DNA from 2 places in the Cellulomonas sp. P2_F12 genome. Region 2 is predicted to be linked to the other one. Evidence: predicted binding sites of a transcription regulator. Region 2 holds the regulator's gene; the other holds the start of a gene.

Region 1 (8,416 bases), on a different contig from region 2:
CATCGTGAGACAAACGGAGGAATTAGTATGACCGCAGGTCAGCGACCTAGCAAAGGTGCATCGAGCCGCCCACAGCCCCGGAAGATCGGGCGGTTATCCACACAACAATCGACGGCCCGAAATGCGGTTCCGTCGCTGGAAACAATTCTCCGCTTCGGTCGGTGCGCGGCCCCCGCTCGCCCGTTGAACCGGACGCCGAGGCCGTGTTGCGCTGGTACCACCGGCGCCACCCTCCCGCGGCCGGAGATCACCGAGCCCGCCGCGCGATCGGACGCGTCCCCGCTTCACCGAACCCGCAGCGTCACCGTCACCGCGGCCGCGTCCTCGGGATCAGCGACAGTCGTCGGCTCGAGCCCGGCCGCGACGGCGAGCGCCTCGAACCCGGCCCGCGTGTACCAGTGCAGGAGCCACTCACGCTCCGCCACCTCGACGACCCCGTCCGCCACCCGCTCGTACCGCAGCGTCGTCCGTCGGACGCGCGCCGAGTGATCGAGCGACTCGTGCACGACAGCGACCCGCAGCACCGCGCCACCGATGAACGCCTCGCGGAACACCCCGATCTGCACGGCGGGCGTCGGACCCGGCACGAACAACGGCACCAGCGCGGACCCGTCGTCGGTCAGGTGCGCGCGGATCGCGCGGAGGGCCCGGAGGGCGACGTCGTCGGAAGGAAGGAGGTTGAAGGTGGCCCCGGCCAGGAAGATCGACCGGTACCGGCGCGGCAGGTCGAGCTCCTCCATGCGTTGCCGAAAGACGGTGACCGCCAGCTCCCGCGCAGCAGCCGCGCGCCGCAGTCGGTCGAGCATGTCGGCCGACGAGTCCACACCGTCCACGTCGAGCCCGAGCGCACGCAGGTCGAGGAGCGGGTCGCCGTCGCCGCACCCGAGCTCGAGGGCGGGCTCGCCGGACGCGCGGATGAACGAGGCGTACGGCGCGGGGTCGGACGTGAAGGACCGCAGCGGCCCGTACAGCTCGGCGACCAGCCCGGTGTAGAAGTCCGCCGGGTCAGACAAGAGTGCTCAGCGGCCGGTGTAGTTCGGCGCCTCGACGGTCATCTGGATGTCGTGCGGGTGGGACTCCTTGAGCCCGGCTGCCGTGATCCGGATGAACTTCCCCCGGTCCTGCAGCTGCGGGATCGTGTGCGCGCCGACGTAGAACATCGACTGGTGCAGGCCACCGATCAGCTGGTGCGCGACGGCCGACAGCGGGCCGCGGTACGGCACCTGACCCTCGATGCCCTCGGGGACGATCTTCTCGTCGGACGACACGTCGGCCTGGAAGTACCGGTCCTTGGAGTAGGAGATCCGGCCGCGCGACGCCATGGCGCCTAGCGACCCCATGCCGCGGTAGTGCTTGTACTGCTTGCCGTTGACGAACACGAGCTCGCCCGGCGACTCGTCGCAGCCGGCCAGCAGCGACCCGAGCATGACGGTGTCCGCGCCGGCGACGAGGGCCTTGGCGATGTCCCCGGAGTACTGCAGGCCGCCGTCGCCGATGACCGGCACGCCGGCCGGCTTGCAGGCGCGGGCGGCGTCGTAGATGGCGGTGACCTGCGGGACGCCGACGCCGGCGACCACGCGGGTGGTGCAGATGGAGCCGGGCCCGACGCCGACCTTCACGGCGTCGACCCCCGCGTCGACCAGCGCCTGCGCACCCGGGGTCGTCGCGACGTTGCCGCCGATGACCTGGACGTGGCGGGTCGCGGGGTCGGACTTCAGCCGGCGGACCATGTCGAGCATGAGCCGGGCGTGGCCGTTGGCGGTGTCGACGACGAGCGCGTCCACCCCCGCCTCGACCAGGGCGGAGGCCCGCTCCCAGGCATCCCCGAAGAAGCCGATGGCGGCACCGACGACCAGCCGACCCTCGCCGTCCTTCGTCGCGTCCGGGTACTGCTCGGTCTTCACGAAGTCCTTGACGGTGATGAGCCCGCGCAGGATCCCGGCGTCGTCGACGAGCGGCAGCTTCTCGATCTTGTGCTTGGCCAGCAGCGCCGCGGCGTCGTCGCGCGCGATCCCGACCGGCGCGGTGACCAGCGGCATCGGCGTCATGATCTCCCGCACGCGGCGGGTCTCGAACTCGCCGCCGGGCACGAACCGCAGGTCACGGTTGGTGATGATGCCGAGCAGCAGCCCGTTCTCGGCGATGACCGGCAGCCCGGACACGCGGTAGATGCCGCACAGGTGGTCGAGCTCCGCGAGCGTCGCGTCCGGGCCGACGGTGACGGGGTCCGTGATCATGCCGGACTCGGAGCGCTTCACCAGGTCGACCTGGTGCGCCTGGTCCTCGATGGACAGGTTGCGGTGCAGGATCCCGATGCCGCCCTGGCGCGCCATGGCGATGGCCATGCGCGACTCGGTGACGGTGTCCATGGCGGCCGACAGCAGCGGCACGCGCACGGAGATCTCGCGCGTCAGGCGCGAGGTGGTGTCCACCTCGCTCGGGATGACGTCCGTCTCCCCCGGCAGGAGGAGCACGTCGTCGTAGGTCAGCCCGATGCGCGCGAACGGGTCGGCAGGCGAGTGCTCCGTCATCTGGCAAGGATACGTGCTCGGAACTACCGGATCAGCCCTCGCCGTAGACCGATCGCGACGGCCTGGGCCCGGTCGTTGGCGCCGAGCTTGCGGAACAGCCGGCGGGCGTGGGTCTTGACGGTGTCCTCGGACAGGTAGAGCTCGGCGCCGATCTGCGCGTTCGACCGGCCGTGGCTCATGCCGGTGAGCACCTCGATCTCGCGCTTGGTCAGCGGCACGCCGGGGATGGCCCCCGTGGTGGGGACGCCGACCGGAGCGCCGTTCGCGTCCGGCGCGGAGACGACCGGCACACCCTCGGAGGGGGTCCGCGCGTCGCCCCGGAAGCCACCCTGGCTGGGCACGTCGACGGGCGGCGTGCGCGGCCCGGCGGGCGCGGGCAGCACGGGGCTGGCCAGCACGTGCGCGGCGACGGCGGAGAGCTCGGCGCGGCCGACGTCGGGCGCCAGGAAGCCACGGGCACCGAGCGCGAGCGCACGGTCGAGCGCCACGGTGTCGTCCGGCAGCGCGAGCAGCACGATGGCGGCGGCGGGCGCGACGGCACGCAGACGACGGATCGCCTCGATCGCCCCCGGTGCCGCCAGGTGCGCATCGAGCAGCACGACCGTCGGCGGCATGCGCCGCGCCAGGCTCAGCAGCTCGTCGACCGACGACGCCGCGCGTACCGGGCCGAGGGCGGGCACGCCGATGGAGGTCACGACGAGCCGCTCACGAACGACCGCCGAGCCGTGACAGACCACGACTCCCGCCATGTTGTATCCCCTCTCGGGCCCCGTCGGGGCACTTGGTTCCTATCGGCCGACGATCAGGCAGAAGTTAGCCGCAGTGGCGAACCCCACCCACTCCGGACGGGGCTTCGTCCGGCTGTGCGCCTCCTGAGCGGAATGTCTCCCCCACTCGGCGGCGGCGATTCGTCCGTTCAGCGCTCGACAGCCGCGGTCGCAACTGCGAGCACCTCGTGCAGCAGGCCGGTGAAGGTGCGCGCCCGGTGCACCGAGCGGTCCAGCGGGACGGCGTGCGCAGCGGCGTCGGGGACCATCACGAACTGCGGCAGGTGGGGCTGCTCGCCGGCGAGCCGCTCCACCACCTCGAGGTCCGCGTCGACCCGCTCCCCCAGCGTCACGACGGCCTTCGCCCGGGTCATGGCCGCGAGCTCGACGGCGTGGTGGGCGCCGACGGGACCGCCGACGATCCGGGCATCCACCCCCTCCGCCGCGAGCGCGCCGGCCAGGGCGTGCGCGACGAGCGGCCGGGGTTCGCGCGGGGCGACGAGCACGAGGACCACGGGCCGCCGGGCACCTGCCAGGGGCGCGAGGCGCTGCCGCAGGGCCGCGAGCACGCCGGCGTGCACCGCGGCGACCGCGTCGACCCCGGGCGGGTCCACCACGGTCCGGCGGGCCAGAGCGGCGAGCACGGGCTCGACCAGGGCAGTCCACCACTGCACGACGTCACCCCGGCCGTCGAGAGCGAGCAGGCGGTGGCACCGGTCCACGTCCCCCGCGAGCGCGGCGTCCACGACGGCGGTCGGCGTCGACTCGCCGTCCAGGGCATCCGCGGCCGGGCCGGCGGCGACGTCGGTCGCGAGCGCGATGCGGGCGGACTCGGCGGGCGCGACGCCGTCGAGCGTGAGCCGGCGCATCACCAGCAGACGTTCCACGTCGACGGCCGAGTACCGGCGGTGCGCGCCCGCGGAGTGCTCCGACGGACCGAGCCCGTACCGACGGTCCCAGGTGCGCAGCGTGGCGGGGGCGACGCCCAGCCGTCGGGCCACCGCGGCGACGGCGAGGGCGGGCGTCGGCGGTCCCGCCGGTTCGTCGTCCTCGCGCGTCACCATGGCGCGATTCTGCCAGGCCACGTCGAATCGGCCCGCCCTGGCGTGTCGCACGACGACACGCCGACCTGCGGCTTCACCCGCAATCGCGTCATCACACGAATGTGTGACACGGTCTTGAACAACTTCTGGCGCGGTTGTAACGTCCTCTCCAACGCGTCACCCCGTAGACATCGCGGGCTTCCCGTGTTCACGACTTCCCGGCGCAGCCGCCATCGCGGCCACGCGACGGATCGACTGAGGAGGAACTCATGGCCGAGATCTCGCGCCTTCCCGGACCGGTGATGGACCTGTGGGAGTGGCAGTTCGACGGAGCCTGCCGCGACGAGGACCAGGACCTCTTCTTCCACCCCGAGGGCGAGCGGGGCTCCGCACGCCGTCGCCGCGCCGAGGCCGCCAAGGCGATCTGCGCCACGTGCCCGGTCATCAAGGAGTGCCGCGAGCAGTCGCTGGCCGTCCGGGAGCCCTACGGCGTGTGGGGCGGGCTGTCCGAGGACGAGCGCGCCGCGATCCTCGCCCAGCGCGGCCGCGCCAGCCGGGTCGGCTGACTCCAGCACCCACGATCACAGCTCCCACGAGCAGAGCCCTCCCCTCGGCACGACGAGGGGAGGGCTCTTCCGTGTGCCGCGCAAGATCTGCCCCGTCGGGGACACAGTCCGGGTATGGACCGAGGCCGACGGACGGCGGCGATCGCGCTCGGGGTGGCGCTCGCCCTCTCGGCGTGCCAGGGCGGGAGTGCGCCGGCATCGTTCACCGAGCGCACCGAGCTGCCCTCCTGCGGCACGGTCCAGGTCGACCAGGGCAGGACGGTCGGCGACGACGCGTGGGCCTGCCTCGACGACGCGGCGACGGCTGACGGCGCCGAGCTCGTCGTGACCGCCCTGAGCACGGAGGGCGACCCCCTCACCACCTACTACCGCGTGGGTCCGGGCATCGACGGCCTCGAGCTGTTCGTCGACAGCACCCAGGACGAGTGGGGCGTGCAGGGCTGGATCCACCAGGTCTGCCCGGACACCGTCACGGCGGCGGAGCCGCTGGGCTGCGCGGACGTCTAGAAGGCGGACGTCCAGGAAGCGGACGCCCATGAACGAGCAGGGCCCCCACGGCGTCGCCGTGAGGGCCCTGCTGCGTGCGGGGCGGCTAGTGCGCCCCGGCGATCACTTGACGACGATCGCGAGGATGTCGCGGGCCGAGAGGATGAGGAACTCCTCGCCCGAGTACTTGACCTCGGTGCCGCCGTACTTCGAGTAGATGACCTTGTCGCCGACGGCGACGTCGAGCGGGATCCGGTTGCCGTTGTCGTCGACACGGCCGGGACCGACCGCCAGGACCTCGCCCTCCTGGGGCTTCTCCTTGGCGCTGTCCGGGATGACGAGACCGGAAGCGGTCGTCGTCTCTGCCTCGAGCGTCTTGACGACGATCCGGTCCTCGAGGGGCTTGATGGAGACCGACACAGCGGACCTCCCCTTCGCATGTGAGTAGTTCTCTGAGGTTCGTGCGCGCTGTCGGGCCACGTCGTCGCGGGTGCCGCGGCCTGGAGCACAGCTGGCACACTCACCGGGAGAGTGCCAGCCACTCACTCTAGGAACCGGTTAGCACTCGGTCAAGGCGAGTGCCAGCAAGCCGTCCGGATCACCCCCCGGGAGGGTCGCTGCGTGCGAGGATCGCGGGCATGGACCGCGACGGCATCGCCCAGCTGCTCAGCCCCGCGGGCTGGGCCCTGCTGTCGGCGCTGCCGCCGTACGACGAGTCCCGCACGATGGCCCTGTCCGAGCGCCTGCGCGACGAGGGCATCGACCCCGCGCTCGTCGCCGCCGCTCTCACCCAGTCGCGCCTGCGCGCCAAGGCCGCCGCCAAGTTCGGCACGTTCGCGGACGGCATGCTCTTCACCGCGGCCGGCCTCGAGCAGGCCACGCGCCTCTCCGTCGCCGCCCACCACGCCCGCCGGTACCGGGACGCGGGCAGCACCCTGGTCGCGGACCTCACCAGCGGCATCGGCGCGGACGCCATGGCCTTCGCCGGCATCGGTCTGAGCGTGCTGGCCACCGACGTGGACGAGGCGACCGCCGCGATCGCGACCGTGAACCTGCGGCACTTCCCCGACGCGCACGTGCGGCACGGCGACGGGCTCGCGCTGGACCTCGAGGCCGAGGGTGTCGACGGGGTCTACGCGGACCCCGCACGCCGGACCTCCTCGGGCAGCCGGGTGTTCGACCCGGCCGCGTACGAGCCGTCGCTCGACGCGGTCCTCGCCGTCCGCGAGCGGGTGCCCGCGCTCGGGCTCAAGCTCGGCCCGGGCATCCCCCACACGGCTCTGCCCGGCGACGCCCACGCGCAGTGGGTCTCGGTCGACGGCGACGTGGTCGAGGTCGGGCTCTGGTTCGGTCCGCTCGCCCCGGAGGGGCCGGGCCGCTCCGCGCTGGTCCTGCGCGCGGGCGAGGCGCACGTGGTGGAGCAGACCTCCGACGAGCGGCCGCCGACCGGGCCCGTGGGCGGCTACCTCTACGAGCCCGACGGCGCCGTGATCCGCGCGGGGCTGGTCGGCGAGATCGCGGCCCAGGTGCGCGGCCGGCTCGTCGACCCCACCATCGCGTACGTGACGTCGGACGCGCTGGTGCCGGTGCCGGCCGCGACCGCGTACCGGGTGCTCGACACCATGCCGTTCGGCCTCAAGCGGCTCCGGACCTACCTGCGAGGTCGCGACGTGGGAAAGCTCACCATCAAGAAGCGCGGCACCGCCGTGGTGCCCGAGCAGCTGCGCCGCCAGCTCGACCTGCGGGGCACCGCGACGGGCACGATCATCCTCACGCGCGTCGCCGGCAGCCAGCAGGTGCTCGTGGTGGAGCCCGCCTGATGGCCGCCCCGGTGCCGCTGCCGTTCGCGCAGTCCGAGCGCTCGACCGTCGGGATCGAGTGGGAGGTCGGGCTGGTCGACGCCGACTCCGGCGACCTGCGCCAGGCCGCCGAGGCGGTGCTGGCGGCGGTCCGACCCGCGGACGGGTCCGAGCACCCGCTGATCACCCAGGAGCTGCTGCTCAACACCGTGGAGATCCGGTCGAACAAGAGCCGGACCATCGCCGAGGCGACCGCCGACCTCCAGCGCGCCCTCGACGAGGTGAGCGCGGTCGCCTCTCCCCTGCGCATCGAGCTCATGGGCGGCGCCACGCACCCGTTCGCGCACTGGGCGCAGCAGAAGGTCACCGACAAGCAGCGGTATGCCACCCTCATCGACCGCACGCAGTGGTGGGGCCGGCAGATGCTCATCTACGGCGTGCACGTGCACGTCGGCATCGAGGACCGCGACAAGGTCCTGCCGATCTCGAGGGCGATGCTCACGGTGTTCGCGCACATCCAGTCGTTGTCGGCGTCGTCCCCGTTCTGGGGCGGCAAGGACACGGGCTACGCGTCCAACCGCGCGCTCCTCTTCCAGCAGCTGCCGACCGCCGGGCTGCCGTTCGGCTTCGAGGAGTGGTCGCAGCTCGAGCAGTACGTGGGCGACATGCTGCACACCGGCGTGATCGACCAGTTCGACGAGGTCCGCTGGGACGTCCGTCCGTCTCCCCGGTTCGGCACCCTGGAGATGCGGATCGCCGACGGCGCCTCCAACCTTCTCGAGGTCGCGGCGATCTCGGCGCTCACGCACTGCTTCGTCGAGCACTTCTCGACCATGCTCGACCGCGGCGAGACGCTGCCCACGCTGCCGCCGTGGTTCGCGCAGGAGAACAAGTGGCGCTCGGCCCGCTACGGCATGGACGCGATCATCATCACGAACGCGGCCGGCGACGAGGAGCTGGTCACCGACGCCGTCGGCCGCTGGCTGGTCGACCTGGCCCCGGTCGCCGAGCGGCTGGGCTGCGCCGCCGAGCTCGAGCAGGTGCGCGTGATCCTGCGCCGGGGCGCGTCCTACCAGCGCCAGCGCGCGGTCGCCCGGCGGCATGCGGGCGAGCTCGACGCCGTCGTCCGCTCGCTCGTCGCCGAGATGAAGGCCGGGCGACCCCTCTAGACCGTCGTGGTCGCCCCGCTAGACCGTCGTGGTCGCCCCGCCCGACCGAGCAGTC
Region 2 (8,416 bases):
CGGCGCGCGCGCCCGCGTCGAGCAGCCGCCCGAGCTCGACGTCGCCGATCCCGCCCTCGGGCCCGACCAGGACGAGGCACTCGCCGGCGTCGGGCAGCGCCGTGGCGGCGATGGCGTCGGTCGCGTCCTCGTGCAGCACCAGGGCGACCCCACCGGCGCCGACCACGCCGCGGACGCGCTCGACCAGGCCCTTCGCGTCCAGCGCGACCTCGACGTCGGGCACGCGAGCGCGCCGCGACTGCTTGGCGGCCGCCCGGACCGTGCCCACCCAGCGGGCGCGGCTCTTCGCGGCCCGGTCACCGCGCCACACGACGATCGAGCGGTCCGCCTGCCACGGCACCACCGCGTCGACTCCCACCTCGGTGGCCGCCTCGATCGCCATCTCGTCGCGGTCGCCCTTGGCGAGGGCCTGCACCAGCACCAGGGTGACGGCGGGTGCGGGCTCGACGACGCGCTGCTGCACCTGCACCAGCACGCCGTCGCCGGTCACCGTGCCGACCAGGCCGACGAGCCGCACGCCCGCGCCGTCGACGACGTCCACGCGCTCCCCCGGCCCGCGGCGCTGCACGACGCCCGCATGGCGCCCCTCGGTGCCGGCGAGCAGGTAGGTGCCGCCGTCGACGACCGCGTCGAGCGAGCCGGGCTCGGCCAGGAAGACGGGCGCGCTCATGACGCGGCCGGCGCCGTCATGCTCAGCGGCCCGAGAGCTTGTCGCGGAGCTTCGCGAACACGCCGGTGTTCGACGCCGCGAGCCGGGCCTCCGGACGCTCCTCGCCGCGCAGGGTGGCCAGCCGCCGCAGCAGCTCGGCCTGCTCGTCGTCCATCGCCGTCGGCACGTGCACCTCGACGTGGACGTGCAGGTCACCGCGGCCGGAGGCGTGGAGGTGACCGACGCCGAGGCCCTTGATCGTGACGACCTGCGCCGGCTGCGTGCCGGGGCGCAGATCGACCTCGCGCGCACCGTCGAGGGTGTCCAGGGTGAGGACGGTGCCGAGCGCCGCCGCCGTCATGGGCACCTCGAGGGTCGCGTGCAGGTCGTCGCCGCGCCGCACGAACGTGTCGTGCTTGCGCTCGCGGACCTCCAGGTACACGTCGCCCGCGGGGCCACCGGCCGGACCGACCTCGCCCTGGCCCGTGAGCTTGATCCGGGTGCCGGTGTCGACGCCCGCCGGGACGTCGACGCTCAGCGTGCGGCGCGAGCGGACGCGGCCCTCGCCCGAGCACTCGGTGCACGGCTCGGGGATGACGGTGCCGAACCCGTGGCACGCGGCGCACGGCTGGGTCGTCATGACCTGGCCGAGGAACGAGCGGGCGACCCGCTGGACCGAGCCCCGACCGCCGCAGACCTCGCAGGTGCGGGGCGACGTGCCGGGCCGGCAGCACGAGCCGCTGCACGTCGGGCAGACGACGGCCGTGTCGACCGGCACGTCCTTGTGGATCCCGAACGTGACGTCGGCGAGGTCCAGGTCGAGGCGGACGAGCGCGTCCTGCCCGCGGCGGGCGCGCGGGATCGGTCCCCGCTGCGCCGCGGCGCCGGTCGCGGCGCCGAAGAACGTCTCGAAGATGTCCTGGAAGCCGAAGCCGCCGCCCATCCCGCCGCCGGGCGACGACGGGTCGCCGCCCAGGTCGTACGCGCGCCGCTTCTCGGGGTTGCCCAGCACGTCGTACGCGCGCGAGACGTCCTTGAACCGGTCCTCGGAGCCCGCGTCCGTGCCCGCGACGTCCGGGTGGTGCTCGCGCGCGAGCTTGCGGTAGGCCTTCTTGATCTGCTCGGGGCTGGCGTCCCGCGGGACGCCGAGGACCTCGTAGTAGTCGGTCACGGGAGGGGGTGCTCACTTCCAGCTGTCGTTGACAGGGTCACGGAGGGGGTCTCGTGGCGGGTCATTGGGCGAGGATGCGCGTCAGGTAGCGGGCGACCGCGCGGACCGCGGACATGGTGCCGGGGTAGTCCATCCGGAGCGGGCCGATCGAGCCCACGCGGGCCACCGAACCTCCGCCCTCGTCGCCGTAGCCGGTGGTCACGAAACTCGTCTCGAACAGCCCGTCGTGCTGGTTCTCGCGACCGATGCGCACCGACACTGTCGCCGAGTCCTCGGCCATCTCCGAGAGCAGCCGCAGCAGCACGACCTGCTCCTCGAGCGCCTCGAGCACGGGGCCGATCGACCGGACGTCGGTGCCCCCGACGCGCGCGAGGTTCGCGGTGCCGGCGAGCACGACGCGCTCCTCGCTCTCCTGCGCGAGCGTCTCCTCGACGACCCCGACCACCGCGCCGACGAGCCCCTGGTCGCCGGGCGCGAACCCGTCGCTCAGCTCGCCCAGCGCCACCGGCAGCTCGGAGAGGCGCCGGCCGGCGGCGCTGACGTTGAGGCGCGAGCGCAGCCGTGCGACGACCGCCTCGTCGAAGTCCGAGCCCAGCTCGAGCGTCCGCTGCTCGACACGCCCGGTGTCCGTGATGAGGACGACCAGCAGGTGGCGGGCGCCCACGGGCACCAGCTCCACGTGCCGCAGCGCGGAGCGCCGCAGCGACGGGTACTGCACGACGGCGACCTGGTGCGTCAGCTGCGCGATGAGGCGCACGGCGCGGTCCACCACGTCGTCGAGGTCCTGCGCGCTCTCCAGGAAGGCGCCGATGGCGCGGCGCTCGGGGCTCGACAGGGGCTTGACGGTGGAGAGCCGGTCGACGAAGAGCCGGTAGCCCTTGTCGGTCGGCACGCGACCGGCCGAGGTGTGCGGCTGGGCGATGTACCCGCCCTCCTCGAGCGCGGCCATGTCGTTGCGGATGGTCGCGGGTGACACGCCGAGCGAGTGGCGCTCCACCAGCGCGCGGGAGCCCACGGGCTCCTTGGTGGCGACGTAGTCCTCGACGATCGCCCGCAGCACGTCCAGCCGTCGGTCCTCGCTCATGTCGCCTCCTCCGTCTGGTCGTCCGCGTACGCGCACCGGGTAGCACTCCCCGCACGGGAGTGCCAATGCTACGCCGCGGACGCGACACCCACGGGGCGGCTGCGGCCCGTCGCGGAGATGCGCCTCTACGCTGCCCGGGTGAACGACGACCGCTACGGCTCGGACGTGCTCGGGGGCTCCGGCTCGACGCACCACCGGCCCACCCGCACCAGCCGCCCGCAGGCCGCCGAGACCGGCCTCGTCGTCGAGGAGGTCACCACCGGGTGGGTCGGCGCCGTCGTGCGGGTCGAGAAGTCGGGCGGCCAGCACGTGGTCGTCCTCGAGGACCGCCGTGGCCGGACGCGCACGTTCCCGCTCGGACGGGGCTTCTGGCTCGACGGCGAGCCCGTGGCCCTGACCGCCCCCGTGCGCGCCCCGGCACCCGCGAAGCCCACCCGGACCGCCTCGGGCTCGGTCGCCGTCCACGACGCCCGCGCCCGCATCGCCCGCGGCAGCCGGATCTGGGTCGAGGGCAAGCACGACGCCGAGCTGGTGGAGAAGGTCTGGGGCGACGACCTGCGGCTCGAGGGCGTCGTGGTCGAGCTGCTCGACGGCGTCGACAACCTGGCCGAGGCCCTGCGCGACTTCCGCCCCGAACCGGGCCGGCGCGTCGGCGTGCTCGTCGACCACCTCGTCGCCGGGTCCAAGGAGAGCCGGATCGCCGCCGACGCCGTCCGCGGCCACCCCGCCGGCTCGGTCCTCGTGCTGGGCCACCCGTACGTCGACGTGTGGCAGGCCGTCCGCCCCGAGCGCATCGGGCTCGCCGCCTGGCCCACGATCGAGCGCGGCACCGAGTGGAAGCACGGCATCCTGCGCGAGCTGGGGTGGCCGGCCGACGAGCAGGCCGACGTCGCCCGCGCGTGGCAGCGCATCCTGCGCTCGGTGCGCAGCTACGCCGACCTCGAGCCCAGCCTCCTGGGCCGCGTGGAGGAGCTCATCGACTTCGTCACGACGTGACGAGCCCCGGCCCGCCGGAGGGCGGACCGGGGCACCGAGCGTCGTGCGTCAGAGCGTGGGCGGCGCGATGGGGTCGCCCAGCAGCCGACGGAACAGGAAGGCCGTGGCGATGAGCACCACGGGGATGGCGACGAAGAGGCCGAGGCCGCACAGCAGGGCGCCGGCGAAGATGATGACGAGGCTGAGCAGGTAGAACAGGATCGTCGTCGACAGGTTCGCGGTGATGAGCTGCACGCTCGAGCGCAGCGCGTCGATGGGGTTGATGTGCTTGTCGATGACGAACCAGAGCGTGAAGAACAGCAGGAAGTTCACCGCGATCGAGATCAGCCAGCCGATGACGGGGATCCAAGAGACGAACCCGACCACCAGGTTGATGCCGGCGAGCAGCAGGGCGGTCAGCAGGATCGGGCCGACATCGGTGAACGTGAAGAACGTGCCGAGCTTGACCTCGCGCCCGTCCGTGATGCCGAGCGCCGCGCGGATGAACGCCGCCTCGATCAGGTACCCCACCAGGGCGAGCGCCGCGTAGAGGATCACGGTCACGAACGAGAACCCGACGCCCATGAGGCCGCCGCCGTTGCGGTTGGGGTCGGTGAGGCTCGCGCCCCCGATGAGGATCCCCCAGAGGATCGCCGCCACGGCGGCACCGACGATGAGCCAGATCAGCGTCGCCAGGATGAAGAGCCCACCCGACCGCGTGAAGCCCTTCCACCCGTAGGAGTAGGCCTCGCCGATGGGTGATGCCGGCACCGGAGCGCCGTAGCCGCCCGCGGGCGGCGGGTATGCACCGGGAGCTGCCGAGGCGTAGCCGGCCGGGGGCGGGTAGCTGCCGGGCGCGGGCTGGCCGTACTGCGGCTGCCCGTAGTCCGGGGCCGGCGGCGGGGGCGGAGGCGGCGGGTATCCCGCACCGGGCGCCGGCGGAGCGGGCGGGGCCGGCGGAGCGGGCGGAGCGACCGGGGGCGCGACGGGCGGGGCCGGGGGCGCGACGGGCGGAGCGGGCTCGGGTGCGGGCGGCGCCGGCGGTGCCGCCTCGGCGGCGGGCTCCTCGACGGGGTCGGGCACGACAGGGGGTGTCTCGGGCACGACAGGCTCAGGTGCCTGCGCGGGATCGTCGTCACGCGGCGGGGTACCGCCGGGGTTCTCGCTCATGCGTGGCCTCCCTGGTCACAGGGCGTTCGTCGCCCAGGCCTGAGCGAACCGAAGCCGGGGGCACGTGTCAAGGAATCGGGTCTACCGGGCATGTCGGACCGCCCGACGCGACGCCGGCACCGTCGGTAGGCTGCGCGTGCCGTCAGGTCGACGGCCCCCGGACGAGGAGCGAGCCCGATGTCGTACGAGCACCCGCAGAGCCCGCCGCCGAGCAGCGCGGACCAGACGAGGAACCTGGGCATGCTCGCCCACCTCGGCGGGATCCTGGCCTACCTCTACGTCGGCTGGGTCCCTGCGCTGGTGATCTGGCTGGTCAACCGCGAGAAGGGCACCGCCGACGAGGCTCGCGTGGCGCTCAACTTCCAGCTGACCGTGCTCATCGGCCTGGTGGCGTGCGCGATCGTCCGGGCGATCCCCGTGCTCGGCTTCATCGGCTGGATCGGCTCCGTCGCGCTCGGCATCATCAGCCTGGTCCTGAGCATCCTCGCCGCCGTCGCCGTGCAGCGCGGCGGCTCGTACCGGTACCCGTTCAGCCTCGAGCTGGTGCGCTGAGGCCTCAGCCGACGAGGGTGCGGACCACGGCGTCCGCCAGCAGCCGACCGCGGCGCGTGAGCACGATCCGCCGGCCCGCGACCGCGGCGCGGCCGTCGACCAAGCCGTCGGCCACGAGGCCCGCCACCGACGGGCGCGCCTCGGTCGGCAGGTCGTCCAGGGCGAGCCCCGAGGCCAGCCGGACGCCGAGCATGAGCCGTTCCAGCACGGCCCCGTCGCCCGTGACGGTCTCCCGCCCCGCCGCGGGGCTCAGACCGCGGTCCAGCCGGTCCGCGTACGCGCGCGGGTGCTTGACGTTCCACCAGCGCACCCCGCCGACGTGGCTGTGCGCCCCGGGACCGATCCCCCACCAGTCGTCGCCGCGCCAGTAGCTGAGGTTGTGCCGGCAGGCGTCGGCGGGCGTCCGCGCCCAGTTGCTCACCTCGTACCAGCCGAGCCCGGCGGCCTCGAACAGGTCGTCCGCCAGCTCGTACTTCGCGGCCTGGTCGTCGCCGTCGGGCAGCTCGAGCTCGCCGCGCCGCACCTGGACCGCCATCCGCGTGCCGGGCTCGACCACCAGCGCGTACGCGGAGACGTGGTCGACACCCGTGGCCAGCGCCGCCTCGACGCTGGTCCGCCAGTCGTCGAGCGACTCCCCCGGCGTCCCGTAGATGAGGTCGAGCGACACGGCCAGGCCGGCCTCCTGCGCCCAACGCACGACGTCCGGGATCCGACGCGGGTCGTGCGTGCGGTCCAGCGTTGCCAGCACGTGCGGCACCGCCGACTGCATGCCGAACGACACGCGCGTGAACCCGGCGTCCGCCAGCGCGGCCAGCGACCCGGGCGTCACGGAGTCGGGGTTCGCCTCCGTGGTGACCTCGACGTCGTCGGCGAGCCCCCAGGCGTCCCGCACCCCGCCGAGCATCCGCGCGAGGTCCGGCACCGACAGGACCGTGGGAGTGCCGCCGCCGACGAACACGGTGCTCACCGGGCGGGCGGGCAGGTCCTCGAGCACCCGGGAGGCCAGCTCGATCTCGCGCAGAGCCGTGTCCGCGTAGGCGCTCTGGCTCGCGCCGCCGCCCAGCTCGGTCGCGGTGTAGGTGTTGAAGTCGCAGTACCCGCAGCGGACCGTGCAGAACGGCACGTGCAGGTAGAGGCCGAACGCGCGGTCGTCGGCGCCGATGAGCGCCGACTCCGGCAGGCGGCCGTCGTCGGGCGCGACGTCTCCCTCCGGGAGCGCCGGACTCACTTCTTCTTCGCGTCCTTGCCGCCGGCCGACCCGGCGGGCTCGCTCGAGAGCGCGGCGATGAAGGCCTCCTGCGGCACGTCGACCCGACCGATCGTCTTCATGCGCTTCTTGCCCTCCTTCTGCTTCTCGAGGAGCTTGCGCTTGCGGGTGATGTCGCCGCCGTAGCACTTGGCCAGGACGTCCTTGCGGATGGCCCGGATGGTCTCGCGCGCGATGATCCGGGCGCCGATGGCGGCCTGGATGGGGACCTCGAACTGCTGGCGGGGGATGAGGTCCTTGAGCTTGGCGGTCATCATGACGCCGTACGCGTAGGCCTTGTCCTTGTGCACGATCGCGCTGAACGCGTCGACGGTCTCGCCCTGCAGCAGGATGTCGACCTTGACCAGGTCGGCGACCTGGTCGCCGATGCGCTCGTAGTCGAGGCTCGCGTAGCCACGGGTCTTGGACTTCAGCTGGTCGAAGAAGTCGAAGACGATCTCGGCCATCGGGAGCACGTACCGGAGCTCGACGCGGTCCTCGGACAGGTAGTCCATGCCCTGCAGCTCGCCGCGCTTGGTCTGGCAGAGCTCCATGATCGCGCCGATGAACTCGCTCGGGGACAGGATCGTCGCCTTGACCATCGGCTCGTTGACGTCGCCGATCTTGCCGGCGGGGAACTCGCTCGGGTTGGTGACCGTGACCACCGTCTTGTCCTCGAGCGTGACCTCGTAGACGACGTTGGGGGCGGTCGAGATCAGGTCCAGGTCGAACTCGCGCTCGAGCCGCTCGCGGACGATCTCGAGGTGCAGCAGGCCGAGGAAGCCGACCCGGAACCCGAAGCCGAGCGCCACCGACGTCTCGGGCTCGTAGTTGAGCGCGGCGTCGTTGAGCTTCAGCTTGTCCAGGGCGTCGCGCAGGATCGGGTAGTCGGTGCCGTCGATCGGGTACAGGCCCGAGAACACCATCGGCTTGGGGTCGGAGTACCCGCCCAGGGCCTGCGCGGCGGGCTTGCTCGCGTTGGTGACCGTGTCGCCGACCTTGGACTGGCGCACGTCCTTCACGCCCGTGATCAGGTAGCCGACCTCGCCGACGCCGAGGCCCTTCGTGGGCACGGGCTCCGGGGAGATGACGCCGATCTCGAGCAGCTCGTGCGTCGCGCGCGTCGACATCATGACGATCTTCTCGCGTGGGTTCAGGTTGCCGTCGATGACGCGGACGTAGGTGACGACGCCGCGGTAGGTGTCGTAGACCGAGTCGAAGATCATCGCGCGGGCGGGCGCGTCCGCGTCGCCGGTGGGCGGCGGCACCAGCTCGACGATGCGGTCCAGCAGCTCGACGACGCCCGCGCCGGTCTTGCCGGACACCCGCAGGCAGTCCTCGGGTTCGCCGCCGATGAGCTTGGCCAGCTCCTCGGCGTACTTCTCGGGCTGCGCGGCGGGCAGGTCGATCTTGTTGAGCACCGGGATGATGGTGAGGTCGTTCTCGAGCGCCAGGTACAGGTTGGCCAGCGTCTGGGCCTCGATGCCCTGCGCGGCGTCGACCAGCAGCACGGCGCCCTCGCAGGCGGCCAGCGACCGCGACACCTCGTACGTGAAGTCGACGTGCCCG

What was found. Region 2 encodes HrcA, which represses chaperone genes, less so after heat shock. Its sites were predicted from a motif close to TTNGCACTCGNNNNNNNCGAGTGCNAA; they were not measured.
Region 1: the regulator HrcA is predicted to act here: its motif matches at 5,952-5,978, upstream of groES (co-chaperone GroES).

Annotation. Positions count from the first base shown of each region.
Region 1 covers NZ_JBFUEV010000012.1:65,443-73,858, forward strand. The annotation lists gene AC1DWH_RS19185 (class I SAM-dependent methyltransferase) at 285-1,013, opposite strand; gene guaB (IMP dehydrogenase) at 1,020-2,531, opposite strand; gene AC1DWH_RS19195 (helix-turn-helix transcriptional regulator) at 2,555-3,226, opposite strand; gene AC1DWH_RS19200 (MerR family transcriptional regulator) at 3,448-4,362, opposite strand; gene AC1DWH_RS19205 (WhiB family transcriptional regulator) at 4,611-4,907, shown strand; gene AC1DWH_RS19210 (hypothetical protein) at 5,022-5,414, shown strand; gene groES (co-chaperone GroES) at 5,517-5,813, opposite strand; gene AC1DWH_RS19220 (class I SAM-dependent methyltransferase) at 6,032-7,213, shown strand; gene AC1DWH_RS19225 (glutamate--cysteine ligase) at 7,213-8,361, shown strand.
Region 2 covers NZ_JBFUEV010000001.1:870,384-878,799, forward strand. The annotation lists gene AC1DWH_RS04030 (16S rRNA (uracil(1498)-N(3))-methyltransferase) at 1-670, opposite strand, end outside; gene dnaJ (molecular chaperone DnaJ) at 693-1,820, opposite strand; gene hrcA (heat-inducible transcriptional repressor HrcA) at 1,882-2,904, opposite strand; gene AC1DWH_RS04045 (DUF3097 domain-containing protein) at 3,043-3,900, shown strand; gene AC1DWH_RS04050 (DUF2189 domain-containing protein) at 3,949-5,049, opposite strand; gene AC1DWH_RS04055 (DUF4870 domain-containing protein) at 5,227-5,601, shown strand; gene hemW (radical SAM family heme chaperone HemW) at 5,606-6,829, opposite strand; gene lepA (translation elongation factor 4) at 6,826-8,416, opposite strand, start outside.